One region of the Crystallibacter crystallopoietes genome, then DNA from elsewhere that is predicted to be linked to it. Evidence: riboswitches for the same ligand, from Rfam matches in the RefSeq annotation. Region 1 holds a riboswitch; each other region holds the start of a gene.

Region 1 (4,331 bases):
GCCGGAGCCATTATCGGGCTGGCAGTCGAGGGCGTGGAAGTCGAAGACATCGGCACCACGGCCAAGACCATGCCCGAGTTCCCGCGGCTATGGCAGGACCTGTTCGAGACTTCCGTCCGCCAGTCCGAGGCGGGAGCGCTCTAAGGTGGTGCGCGGCAACCGTACGTGGGACGAGTCCGATGTCCGCATCCGTCCCAACAAGCGCGGCTCGCGTCCGCGTACCAAGGAACGGCCTGCCCACGAAGACGCCGTCATCGGGCGGATCATCACCGTGGACCGCGGCCGCTACACCGCGGTCGTCGATGAAGACACTGCCCGGGAACGGGTGGTTGTCGCCGCCCGTGCCCGGGAGCTTCGTCGCAGTCCGGTGGTGGCCGGCGACTTCGTAGCGCTCGTCGGTGACATTACCGGTGAGCCGGATACGTTGGCCCGGCTGGTCCGGATTGAGGAACGCCGGACGCTGTTGCGCCGCAGCGCCGACGATACAGATCCCGTGGAGCGGGTAGTCGTCGCCAATGCAGACCAGCTGGTCATCGTCGTGGCCGCCGCAAACCCCGAGCCGCGCACCGGTTTCATCGACCGCGCCTTGGTAGCGGCGTACGACGCCGGTATCAGCCCGCTGCTGTGCGTCACCAAAGCGGACGTCAAGGATCCCGAAGAACTGCTCTCCAACTACCGGCACCTGGACCTGCCCGTGATCGTCAGCCGGACGGCCGGCACGGAGGGCTCCGGGGTGGATGCACGGTCCGCCGACGGGCTGTCTGCCCGTCTCGACCGTGACGCCGTAGCGGCGCTCCGTGGCTATCTGGATGGGATGGTCAGCGTCATGCTCGGCCATTCGGGCGTGGGCAAGTCCACCATGGTCAATGCCCTCACGGGGGCGGAGCGCGCCACGGGGGGAGTCAACGCGGTGACCGGGCGGGGCCGGCATACCTCCTCCTCGGCGCTGGCCCTGAAGCTGGCCGACGCTCCGGCTGGCAGCTGGATCATCGACACGCCCGGCATCCGTTCTTTTGGACTGGCCCACGTGGACCCGGACCGGATCATTTCCGCTTTTCCCGATTTGGAGCCCGGGACGGCGGACTGCGAGCGGGGCTGCAAGCACGACGACCATGCCGTCAACTGCGGCGTGGACGCCTGGGTGGCCTCCGGGCAGGCCGGCGAATCCGGCCCGGCACGGCTGGCCTCGCTGCGCCGTTTGCTGGGAACGGAAGAACGCGCCCAGGCGAAGGAACTCGGGTTCCAGTAGCACCGCCGTCGTCGGTCAGGGACTTCACATCCCGCATCCGGCCGCCAAATAAGGATAAGTTGAAGCCTATGACCCGTGACGTTCAAAGCTATAACGACGATCTGCGCCTGGCCCATGTGATGGCCGATTCCGTGGATTCGCAGACCATGGCCCGCTTCAAGGCGCTGGACCTGAAAATCGAGACCAAGCCGGATCTCACCCCTGTCACGGATGCGGACCGCGCCGCTGAAGAGGCCATCCGCGGCCAACTCTCCCGGGCCCGGCCGCGCGACGCGGTCCTCGGCGAGGAATACGGCAGCAGCGGCCACGGCTCCCGCCGCTGGATCATCGATCCCATCGACGGCACGAAGAACTTCGTCCGCGGGGTGCCGGTCTGGGCCACCTTGATCGCGCTGGTAGACGAAGACCGTCCCGTGGTCGGCCTGGTCAGCGCGCCGGCTCTGGGCAAGCGCTGGTGGGCCGCGACCGGAACCGGTGCCTACATGGGACGTTCGCTGTCCGCGGCCACCCGGCTCCGGGTATCCGATGTCAACCGGCTCGAGGACGCGTCCCTCTCCTATTCCAGCCTCACCGGCTGGCAGGAACGCGGCAACTTCCCGGAGTTCCTCGGCCTCACCGAATCCGTCTGGCGCACCCGTGCCTACGGGGACTTCTGGTCCTACTGCATGGTGGCCGAGGGCGCCGTCGACATTGCCTGCGAACCCGAACTCAACCTCTATGACATGGCGGCCCTCGTGCCGATCGTGACCGAGGCCGGCGGACGGTTCAGTTCGCTCGAGGGCGAGGACGGACCCTTCGGCGGCAACGCGTTGGCCACGAACGGCACGCTGCACGACGAGGTCCTCTACCGGCTCAATCCGCAGTTGCGCGGCCAGCGTCCGGCCGCACACCCGGAGGACGGGTCCCTGCCGGAAACCGCTCCGGAGGCCTCCATGGAGGCGGACGGCCTGCGCTGACGCTGTCTTTTGTGACGAATTACGACGGCGGCCGTCCCCATTCCGGGGATGGCCGCCTTTTCGTTCCCGTAACAAAGATGCGGCCCCTCCGGCCGGACAATAATCTCGATGGCAGGTCACGAGTGCCAGCGCTAAACCCCGGTTAGCTGGCCGGCAACCCTCCTCACGCGGCGGGGTGCCCCGGGTGACGACCTGGCCGTTCCTGACTGGTTCGGCAAGCGCGGATCCGCTCTGCCATTGGCACGGGTCCCTCACCAGATGAGGTCATATGAGCACCACCGTTATCGACTCCGCCCTGTCCCCCGAACTGCTGGCTGCGGAACAACCGTTCCAGGAAGTTACCGGGGCAGAACTCGCCGCTCCCCTGCTGGACGGCGGCGCCATACGCTATGCCAATCTGGACTACGCCGCGTCGGCACCCGCGCTGGCTTCCGTCACCGCCTATCTGGAGCAGCTGCTCCCCTACTACGCGAGCGTCCACCGCGGTGCCGGCTACGCATCCCAGGTCTCCACCTCCGTCTACGAGCATTCACGCAACGTCCTGCGTTCTTTTGTCGGCGGGCGGACCGATGACCTTGTCATCTTCACCCGCAACACCACCGACTCCCTGAACCTGCTGGCCGGCTGCATTCCGGCCGGCGGCGAAGTGCTGTACCTGGACATCGAACACCACGCCAACCTGCTGCCCTGGCAGGCGGTACCGCACCGCAGCGTGGTGGCCCGGCCAAGTATTGCCGCCACCCTCGAAGCCATCGAGGCCGAGTTGGCCGGTGGCCAGGTGGCTCTCGTTGCCATCACCGGCGCGTCGAACGTTACCGGCGAGATATTCCCGATCGCCGAAACCGCGCGGCTTGCCCACCGGTATGGGGCCCGGGTAGTGGTGGATGCGGCCCAGCTCGCCCCGCACCGGCGCCTCGACATTGCCCGGGACAACATTGACTACGTAGTCCTCTCCGGGCACAAGCTCTATGCCCCGTTCGGCGCGGGAGCGATCATCGGGCGGGCCGACTGGCTCGATTCCGGCACACCGCATCTGGCTGGCGGCGGCGCGGTGAAACAGGTCCGGCTGGACGGCGTGGTCTGGACTACGGGGCCGGCCCGGCATGAGGCTGGCTCGCCCAATGTGCTCGGTGCGGCCACCCTGGCCCGGGCCGCCGAGCACATCGCGCAACTGGATGAGGAAGCGTGGCAGCAGCATGAGTCCGTGCTGCGTGGGTATCTCATCGAGCGGCTGGAGGCGGTGGACTCGGTCACCGTGCACCGGATTTTCAGCGGCGAGGCCACCCCGCTGGATGCCATCGGCGTCGTTAATTTCTCGGTGGCTGGATACGACGCGGGCCTCGTCGCCGCGTATCTCTCGGCAGAACACGGCGTCGGCGTGCGGGACGGCAAGTTCTGCGCCCATCCCTTGCTCAACCGCCTCGGGCTGCCGTCCGGTGCGCTGCGTGCCAGCTTCGGGCTGGGGTCCCGCTTGGAAGACGCGGCCCGGCTCGCGGACGGAGTGGCAGCGCTGGTCCGCGACGGCCTGCGCCACGACTATGTCGTCGAGAGCGGACGCTGGGTGCCAGCGGTGGAAACACGGGCCTTCCCCGAGTGGGCACCGGCGACGCCGGGAACCGCCGGGGCGGCGCCGTGCTCCTTGGGCTAGGAACGTATCCCTGCACGCCGGATGGAGCATGATCTAATTGACCCGTCGTTTGCGAAGCCGCCTGTGCAGTGGGCACGGGCGGCTGGCGGCGTCAATGACAGGTCAAGGAGAGGCCCCAGCCAGAGGGCAGAGGGTGCACGAGGAGTGTGGCAGTGGTTCGCGGCGGACCCCGGATGGACGACGAACGGCGCCGGGAGTTCGGCAGCAGCTTCCAGCAGGGTGGCGCGCATTATGACCGGGTCCGTCCCGGCTACCCCGATGACGCCGTCGATTGGCTGGTGCCGCCGTCGGCACGGGACGCCGCGGATGTAGGCGCCGGTACCGGAAAATATACGGCGGCGCTGCTGGCCCGCGGGCTGCGGGTGACCGCCGTGGATCCGTCGGCCGACATGCTGGAGCAACTGGCAATCAACTACCCCGCAGCCCGGATCGTACTGGGGACGGCCGAACATACCGGCATCGACAATGACGCCGTCGA
Region 2 (4,331 bases), 1.8 Mb from region 1:
GGTGGCCGAGTGGATGACGATGTCCGCGCCGTGCTCGATCGGACGGATCAGGTACGGCGTGCTCAAGGTGGCGTCGACGATCAGGGGGATCCCGGCGTCGTGCGCTACCGTGGCCAGGCCCTCGAGATCGGCAATGTCGCCGGACGGGTTGGCGACGATCTCCGTGTAGACGGCCTTCGTGTTCTCCTGCACTGCTGCGGCGAAATCGGCCGGATCATTGCTGTCGATGAACGTGGTCTCTACACCGAAGCGGCGCAGGGTGACATCGAGCTGCGTGATCGTCCCGCCGTAGAGCTTGGAAGAGGCCACAATGTGGTCCCCGGCTCCGGTCAGCGCGGCGAAGGTGATGAATTCCGCCGCCATGCCGGAGGACGTGGCGACGGCGCCGATGCCGCCTTCGAGCGAGGCGATCCGCTCCTCGAACGCGGCCACCGTGGGGTTGCCGATCCGCGAGTAGATGTTGCCGTACTTCTGCAGCGCGAAGAGGTTGGCGGCGTCGTCGGTGTCCTTGAAGACGAAGGACGTGGACTGGTAGATCGGTACGGCGCGGGCACCGTGCTCGGCGTCGGGAGTTCCACCCGCATGCAGGGCACGGGTGCGGAAGCCGAATGTGCGTTCAGCCATTAAAGCGTGGCTCCTTCAAAGTTGGTTTCGGGCAGCAGGTCCGTGTTCAGCTCAGTACCGTTCTTGCGGGCCAGGTCTGCCTCGAGTTCGCGGACGATCGGCAGGACGTTGCGGCCAAAGGCCTCGACCTCTTCCTGGAAATGCAGGTAGCAGGTCAGCATCAGGTTCACGCCGATCTTCTTGAAGTCCACGATACGTTGGGCAATCTGCTCCGGCGTACCTATAAGTCCTGTCTTGAAGCCATCGTTGTACTGGACCAGGTCCTCGTAGCTCGAATCGGCCCACATGCCCTTGCCGTCCTTGGTGGAGGCGCCGGCTTCCTGGACCGCGGCGCGGAAACCTTCGACGGCGGGGCGGTGCGCCTTGGCCACGATCTCGCGCAGCGTGTCCTTCGCCTCGGCTTCGGTGTCGCGGGCGATGACGAAGCCGTTCAGGCCGAACTTCGGGGTGCGGCCGACGGCGGCTGCGGCGGCCGTGACGCCGGAGATGTTGTCCTCGAAGCCCGCCAGGTCCTTGCCGTTGGAGAAGTACCAGTCGGCGGTGCGGCCGGCGGCGGCCTGGGCGGCGGTGGAGTTGCCGCCGAAGAAGATCTCCGGGTGCGCCCGGCCCGGGACGTCCAGCGGCGCCGGGTTCAGGGTGAAGTTGTTGATGTTGTAGTACTTGCCGGACTGCGAGTACTCCTGCTCGGTCCACAGGCCGCGCAGCACCCGGATGAACTCCTCGGTGCGGACGTAGCGCTCGTCATGCTCGAGCCACTCCAGTCCGAAGTTCACGAACTCGTCCTTGAGCCAGCCGGACACAACGTTGACGGCCGCGCGGCCGCCGGAAATGTGGTCCGCCGTAATGATGAACTTGGCCAGCACGCCGGGATGCCACATGCCCGGGTGGACGGCGGAGATAACCTTGAGCTTTTCGGTGGCGCCGAGCAGGGCCAGCGAGAAGCTGGTGGCCTCGTGCTGCTTGTCCGCGCCGTAGCTGGCGGCGTAGCGGGTCTGCGTCAGGGCATATTCGAAGCCGGAGTTCTCGGCGATCCGGGCCAGCTTCTTGTTGTAGTCGAAGTCCCAGCTGGTGCGCTGTTCAATGGTGGAGACCACCAGGCCGCCGGAAACGTTCGGGACCCAGTAGGCGAATTTCAGCGGGGTTTCGAGATCAGCTACCTGGCTGACCGAGGTGTTGGTGCTCATGGCGAATTCCTTCAAAGTCTGCGCCGCGGCGCGATGTGCGGGAATCCCGGGCAATGACGATCCGTCGGGCGCCAGGCCGGACAGCCTTGCGCCATCCGGATCAAAGATTGCTTGCGCTCTCTCCATCGCTTCTGGCGGTAGCACCTCTCCGGTGGAGTCCGGATGGTTGCTGCGGCGTCAAAGAGCCAGATCTCTCGGCCGCTCGGGATGGTCCCGACTATTCTCGCAACTGTTACGGGCGGCGGCCAAGAATATTTAGCCGCATTGCGTTCTCCCGGGAGTTTGCCGAGTGTGCTGGATATCAACAATGTTTTCCACAGCTTCGAAGAGGCTCTGGCCGTGGAACTGCATGTTTGGACATCCTCTTGACTATGCAGAACTTGGATCCCATCGCAGAGTATGTGGCACGGTACGGGGGTACGCTCCAGGTCGCGGACTTGGTCAAGGCAGGCTTCGGGTCTTACCGCATCAGGGCAGCCATCGCCCAGGGGGACATTGTTGCGCTGAGGAGGGGCCTCGTCGGAACGCCAAATGCCGACCCGGTTCTACGGTCTGCGCTGATGCCGGGCGGGTTGCTCACCTGTGTCTCAGCCGCCAAGGAGCTCGGCTTGTGGACCATTAAGAATCCGAGCCAAGTGCATGTGTGGACACACAACGGCCGGCACCCCGGCCCCTTCGTCAAACACCGTGGCCAGTTGTTGGGCGAGCGAGGCCCGGGCAATTACGTCGCAGTCCTTGACTGCGTCCTCCACGCCATTCGTTGCCGTCCCCGGCTGGAAGCACTGGTGATTGCGGAGTCGGCAGTGCGCCGGCAAGCAGTAACCCGGGAACAGCTGTTGGAACTCTTACCGGGTAAACGGAACGGTGTCCGCCGGGCAGTGGTCAAGGGCATCGGGGACGATGCCGATTCACCGCTTGAAGTCATTGCCCGGGATCTGTTCCGTACGGCAGGACTTCATGTAGAAACGCAGGTGCGGATCCGAGGGCTTGGACGCGTTGACATGATTGTCGAGCGATGCCTCATCGTCGAGTTGGACGGCTTCGACTTTCACTGGGACCGGGCATCCTTTCGAAACGACCGGAAGCGGAACAACGCCGGCGTCCTGAGCGGCTATCCTACTTTGCGCTATCTGTACGAGGACCTGGTATTTACGCCGGAGAAAGTCGTGGCAGAGGTAAAAACGGCAGTTCGTCGAGTGGCCTGAGGCGAGTTATGCGCGATCGATGGATGCTCGAGCCCAAGTTCAGGCCTAACGGTCCATGTTCTGGAACCTGCCGACGCTGTGACTGGGCATGATGCAGATGCCCCCTTCAAAACATGGGCTCGAGCAGGGCGCGGGAAGGGCAGCAGGGCGCGGGCAGGACAGCGGGGCGTGGGGCCGGTACAGGGCAGCGCAGGGCGGGGGCATGGCAGCGGGGGCAGGGCAGGGCCGAGGGGTCCGGCTGCGGTGCCGGCCCCCGGGCCGGGCTACCGCGCCTCGCAGATCTCCTTGATGTCCGCGATGCAGGGCTCATTCTGCAGGCTCGTGGTGTCGCCCAACGTGCTGCCCTCGAACAGCTGGGTCAGCAGGCGCCGCATGATCTTGCCGGACCGGGTCTTGGGCACGTCCGGGACAAACACGATCTCGCGCGGCTTGGCGATCGGCCCGATCTGGGTCGCAACATGCGCGCGCAACTCGGCAGCGGCCGCAGCCTGCTCAGCCGTCGGCTCGGCGGCCGTGGATGCAGCGATCAGCGACTTGTCCGCCGGCACCACGAACGCGGTGGCCGCGTGGCCGGTCTTCGCGTCAAACGTGGGGCACACGCCGGCCTCCACCACCGCCGGGTGCGAGACCAAGGCGGACTCGATCTCGATGGTGGACAAACGGTGGCCGGAAATGTTGATCACGTCATCGGTGCGGCCGAGGATCCAGGTGTCGCCGTCGTCGTCGAACCGCGCGCCGTCGCCGGCCAGGAACCAGCCCTGGTCCGCGTACTTCTCCCAGTAGGAGGTGAAGTAGCGCTCGGGATTGCCCCACACGGTTCGCGCCATCGAGGGGCCCGTCTTGGTGACCACGATGTTGCCCTGCACGTTCGCGCCTACGCGCTTACCGGCGTCGTCGACAATGTCGGTGGCCACGCCGGGCAGCGCGCGGGTGGCGCACCCCGGCTTGAAGGACGCGTCCGTCTGGCGCGGGGAGAGGATGGTCGCGCCGGTTTCGGACTGCCACCAGGTGTCCACCATGGGAACGCCCGAGGCCGGATCTCCGGTCAGCGAGTCGCGGCCGACCTGGGTGCGCAGCCAGCGCCAGGCCTCGGGGTTCACGGCCTCGCCCACCGTGCCGCACAGGCGGATGGAGCTGAGGTCGTAGTCGGCGGGGATGCCGTCCGGGAACCAGCCCATCAGGGAGCGCACCAGCGTGGGCGCCGTGTAGTAGCTGGTCACGCCGTAGCGCTGGATGATCTCGAAGTGGCGGCCCGGGTGCGGGGTGTTGGGCGTGCCCTCGAAGATGACCTGGGTGACGCCGTTGGAGAGCGGGCCGT
Region 3 (4,331 bases), 630 kb from region 1:
TCCACGTGGTTGTTGTCCACCATCGGGAAAGAGCCGAGCGAGCGGTTCAGTTCGGCGGCCGAATGGACCCAGGCGGGTGCTTCGCGTTCGCTGCGCGGTTCTTCCATGTCCTGGGTGGCTGCCCAGACTTTGCGGTTGATCTCGGTCTGTTTGGCGATCCGGCGGTCCGAAAGCCGGAAACTGCCGAACATGAAGAACAGCGCAATGCCGACCAGCGGAATGAAGAAGATGGCGAGCAGCCAAGCCATGGCGGTGGTGGGGCGGCGGTTGCCCGGCACAATCCCCAGCGCCGCGATCCGGATTCCCATGTCCAGTATCGAAGCCACCACGACAACCCAGTCCGGGAACGTGCCCAGACCCGCAAGCGACCACAACACGGCAGCGAACTCCTCCCTTTCCCGCCGGTCCACGGCGCTGTCCTTGTACAGCCTAATGTGCCCGCGCGGCAATCTATGCTGATCCCATGACAGTTTTGGTGTTTCTCGACCCTGCCCTGGAGAACGGGCGCATCGCCGATGCCACGAAGCCGCAGCTGATGGCGACCGATCTGGGCGCCACCCGTGGCGACGGCATTTTCGAATCGCTCCTGGCCGTGGACGGTGTTCCCCGCAAGGTGCAGGCGCATCTGGACCGGCTGGCGTCCTCGGCGCGCATCATGGACCTGGACATTCCGCCGTCCGATGCCTGGGAGCGGGCCATCGCCACCGCCGTCGCCGAACATGCCCCGGCTGAAGAGCTGGTGCTCAAGCTGCTGGTCACGCGCGGCGTGGAGGGCGCGGAGCGTCCCACCGCGTGGGTGCAGGCCTCGCTGCCCGGTTCCCTCGGCAGGGACCAGCGGCAGGAAGGCCTCGATGTGCTGCTGCTGGACCGCGGCTACGACAGCAACATCGCCGAGCGCGCGCCGTGGCTGCTGCTGGGCGCCAAGACCCTTTCCTACGCCGTGAACATGGCCGCACTGCGCTACGCCAAGGCCAACGGGGCGGACGATGTCATCTTCACCTCCACCGACGGACTGGTGCTGGAGGGCCCCACCTCCACGGTGCTGATGGCGACCGTGCGCGACGGCGTCCGGACGCTCACCACGCCGCTGCTCGAAAACGGCATCCTGCCCGGCACGTCCCAGGGCGCCCTGTTCAACGCGGCCGCGGATGCCGGCTGGCAGCTGGGCTACGGGCCGCTGGAGCCGCACCACCTGCTGGCAGCCGATGCGGTGTGGCTGGTCTCCAGCATCCGGCTGCTGGCACCGGTCAAGTCGATCGACGGCCGGGCCATCCCGGTGTCACACGAGATGACGGAGGAACTGACGGCGCTGCTGGCCAAGGGCAGCCGCGAGTAGCCCAGCGCTTCCCACGGCGGCCAGGGCTGCGGCCTTCCGCCGTCGTAAACCTACGTAACGGTTACCAATGATGACGACGCCGACGCCCCGGCTTGGGTGCCGGGGACGGCCCCGTGCTACTTTCTTGAGCAGAGTAACGAGGTCCAGCGTCAAGCCCTGACTGTGCTGGCCGGCAACCCTCTTCACGGCGGGGTGCCTCAGGTGACTACTCGGCAGTGTTCATTTGGTTCATTTGCAAGCGTGATCAGGAGTGCCCCATGCCCCCGTTGGAACAACCCGTCCAGTCCCCCGTTGGCAATGCAGCGGGCAGCCCCCTGCCCTACCGGTTGCTGACCGGGCCGGACGACAGGTCCTTCTGCGCGCGGGTCAGCGCCGCGCTGGCGGAGGGCTACGAACTCTACGGCAACCCCTCGATTGCCTTCGACGGCGAACGCGTCATCGCCGCCCAGGCCGTGGTGCTGAAGGGACACAGCGCATGAGCTACGCCGGAGACCTCACCGTTCAAGAAGCCGTGGAGAAGCTGCGCGGCGGTGCCGTCCTCGTGGACGTCCGTACCGAGACCGAATGGCAGCAGGTGGGCGTGCCCGTGACGAACGACGACGGCGCTCCCGCGCGCTTCATCGAGTGGAACCGGATTGACGGCAGCCGCAATGCCGGCTTCCTCAACGGGCTGCAGTCGCTGCGCGGCAAGGAGCTGCTGTTGATCTGCCGTTCGGGGCGGCGCTCCATCGATGCCGCCATCAGCGCCACCGCCGCCGGTCATACCGCGTACAACGTGCTGGGTGGCTTCGAAGCCGCCGGCGGCTGGCAGCAGAGCGATCTGCCCTGGAAGCGGGGCTAGCCGATGGTGCCCGCGGAGCCTTCCGGCCCTGGGCCGGACCCGGCGGAGCTGCTCGCCGGCTGGGACCCGCAGACGCGGGCAGTCCGCGGCGGCCTTGACCGCACGGGCTTCCAGGAAACCTCCGAAGCCTTGTTCCTGACCTCCGGCTACGTTTTCGATTCCGCCGAGGCAGCCGAAGCCTCCTTCAACGGCGAGGTGGAACGCTTCGTCTATTCCCGCTACGGCAACCCCACGGTCGCTGCCTTCCAGGAACGGCTCCGGCTGCTCGAGGGAGCCGAGGCCTGCTTCGCCACCGCCAGCGGCATGAGTGCGGTTTTCACGGCCTTGGGCGCCCTGCTCGCCACCGGTGACCGGGTCGTTGCAGCCCGGAGCCTGTTCGGTTCCTGCTTTGTCATTCTCAACGAGATCCTGCCGCGCTGGGGCGTGGAAACGGTCTTTGTGGACGGCCATGACCTGGCCCAGTGGGAGCAGGCCCTCGCCACCCCGGCCGCCGCGGTGTTCTTCGAGTCGCCGTCCAACCCGCTGCAGGAGCTGGTGGACATCCGGGCGGTCGTCGAACTGGCGCACGCCGCCGGGGCGCAGGTGGTGGTGGACAATGTCTTCGCCACCCCGCTGCTGCAGCAGGCAACGGAACTGGGGGCCGACGTCGTTGTTTATTCGGGTACCAAACACATGGACGGGCAGGGCCGTGTGCTGGGCGGTGCCGTGCTGGGGCGTGCGGATTTCATCAACGGCCCGGTCAAGCAGCTGATGCGCCACACCGGTCCCGCGCTGAGCCCGTTCAACGCCTGGACACTGCTCAAGGGGCTGGAGACGATGTCCCTGCGCGTGAACTATTCGACGGCATCCGCCCTGGAGATCGCCCGCTGGCTGCAAACCCAGCCGGCGGTGCGGCGGGTGGTCTACCCGTTCCTCGAATCGCATCCGCAGTACGAATTGGCGCGCCGCCAGATGAGCGGCGGCGGAACCGTGGTCACGTTTGAGCTTGAGCCGGATGCCGCCAGCGGCGCGGACGCCAAGGCCGCCGCGTTCCGGCTGCTCAACTCGCTGACCACGGTGGACATTTCGAACAACCTCGGCGACGCCAAGTCCCTGATCACCCATCCGGCCACCACCACGCACCGCGCGATGGGACCGGACGGACGGGCCGCGATCGGGCTTGGCGACGGCTTCGTCCGGCTGTCCGTGGGTCTGGAAGCCACCGGGGACCTGCTCAAGGACCTGGACCGGGCGCTCTCCAAACCGTAGCCGGCCCGTAGATCCAGGGCGTTGACGAAGGCACGCGCCTTTTGCGCGCAGCCGTAATCGAGGAGGCAGCTGCGGCCCTTCCCAAATCTGAAAAGGGCCGCAGCTGACCAGTGGATCGCGAAGGAGCCGGGGTCAGCCGAGGATGAAGTTCCAGGTCCCGGCGGAGACGGCGGCGGCAACGGCTGCCGCCGAGACCAGGGCACCGCCCAGGAAGACCCAGATATCCACCCTGCTGAACGTCGATTCCCGCGCCCAGGTGCGTTGTGCCCCGCCGAAACCGCGGGCCTCCATTGCCACCGCCAGGCGGGTGGCGCGCCGGATCGCCTGCACGATCAGCCCGAACGCCTGGCCAAGGAACGCGGCGAATTTGGCCAGCGGCTTGTTCTCGGCGCCGACTCCGCGGGCACGGCGGGCCAGACCCAGGGTCCGCCATTCCTCGACCAGCAGACCCACCAGCCGGAGGCCGGCCAGGGCCCCGAGCACAAACCGGTGCGGCAGCTTCAGCTTCTGCGCCAGCGCATCGGCCAGATCGGTGGGGTCAGTGGTCAGCAGCAGGAAGATTCCGGGCAGTGCCACCGCCAGGGACCGCAGCCCGATGGCGACGCCGGAGTTGATGGAATCCTCGGTGAACAGCAGCGGGCCCGCTTCGAAGACCACCGCGCCGGTTTTCTCCGCCAGCAGCGCCGTGCCGTAGGCGCCAACCGCGGCCGCCACCACCAGCGGCCAGCCGCGCCGGAACAATGCCCAGGCGCTGATGCCCAGTACCGGCAGCAGCAGCAGTTCCGCGGCCAGCACCACGCCGGCGCTCACCCAGTCCACGCTGAGCATCACCACTACGGTGACCATGGCAACGGCGGCGAGCTTCGAGAGCGGATTGGCACGGGTGAAGGGCGAGGCAGTCAGCCG

What was found. A riboswitch is a leader RNA that binds a small molecule or an ion and turns the genes downstream of it on or off. The one in region 1 is predicted to bind S-adenosylmethionine.
Region 2: another riboswitch for S-adenosylmethionine. It lies ahead of sfnG (dimethylsulfone monooxygenase SfnG); the one in region 1 lies ahead of AC20117_RS21825 (aminotransferase class V-fold PLP-dependent enzyme).
Region 3: another riboswitch for S-adenosylmethionine. It lies ahead of AC20117_RS02935 (DUF1737 domain-containing protein); the one in region 1 lies ahead of AC20117_RS21825 (aminotransferase class V-fold PLP-dependent enzyme).

What each region holds. Positions count from the first base shown of each region.
Region 1 is NZ_CP018863.1:4,743,327-4,747,657, forward strand. It holds gene aroA (3-phosphoshikimate 1-carboxyvinyltransferase) at 1-144, shown strand, start outside; gene rsgA (ribosome small subunit-dependent GTPase A) at 146-1,249, shown strand; gene hisN (histidinol-phosphatase) at 1,318-2,205, shown strand; SAM riboswitch class IV at 2,320-2,432, shown strand; gene AC20117_RS21825 (aminotransferase class V-fold PLP-dependent enzyme) at 2,474-3,853, shown strand; gene AC20117_RS21830 (class I SAM-dependent methyltransferase) at 4,006-4,331, shown strand, end outside.
Region 2 is NZ_CP018863.1:1,752,655-1,756,985, forward strand. It holds gene AC20117_RS08355 (O-acetylhomoserine aminocarboxypropyltransferase/cysteine synthase family protein) at 1-624, opposite strand, end outside; gene sfnG (dimethylsulfone monooxygenase SfnG) at 624-1,808, opposite strand; SAM riboswitch class I at 1,928-2,022, opposite strand; gene AC20117_RS08365 (hypothetical protein) at 2,180-3,013, shown strand; gene acs (acetate--CoA ligase) at 3,277-4,331, opposite strand, start outside.
Region 3 is NZ_CP018863.1:611,022-615,352, forward strand. It holds gene cls (cardiolipin synthase) at 1-308, opposite strand, end outside; gene AC20117_RS02930 (aminodeoxychorismate lyase) at 464-1,336, shown strand; SAM riboswitch class IV at 1,469-1,583, shown strand; gene AC20117_RS02935 (DUF1737 domain-containing protein) at 1,594-1,815, shown strand; gene AC20117_RS02940 (rhodanese-like domain-containing protein) at 1,812-2,177, shown strand; gene AC20117_RS02945 (O-succinylhomoserine sulfhydrylase) at 2,181-3,425, shown strand; gene AC20117_RS02950 (energy-coupling factor transporter transmembrane component T family protein) at 3,558-4,331, opposite strand, start outside.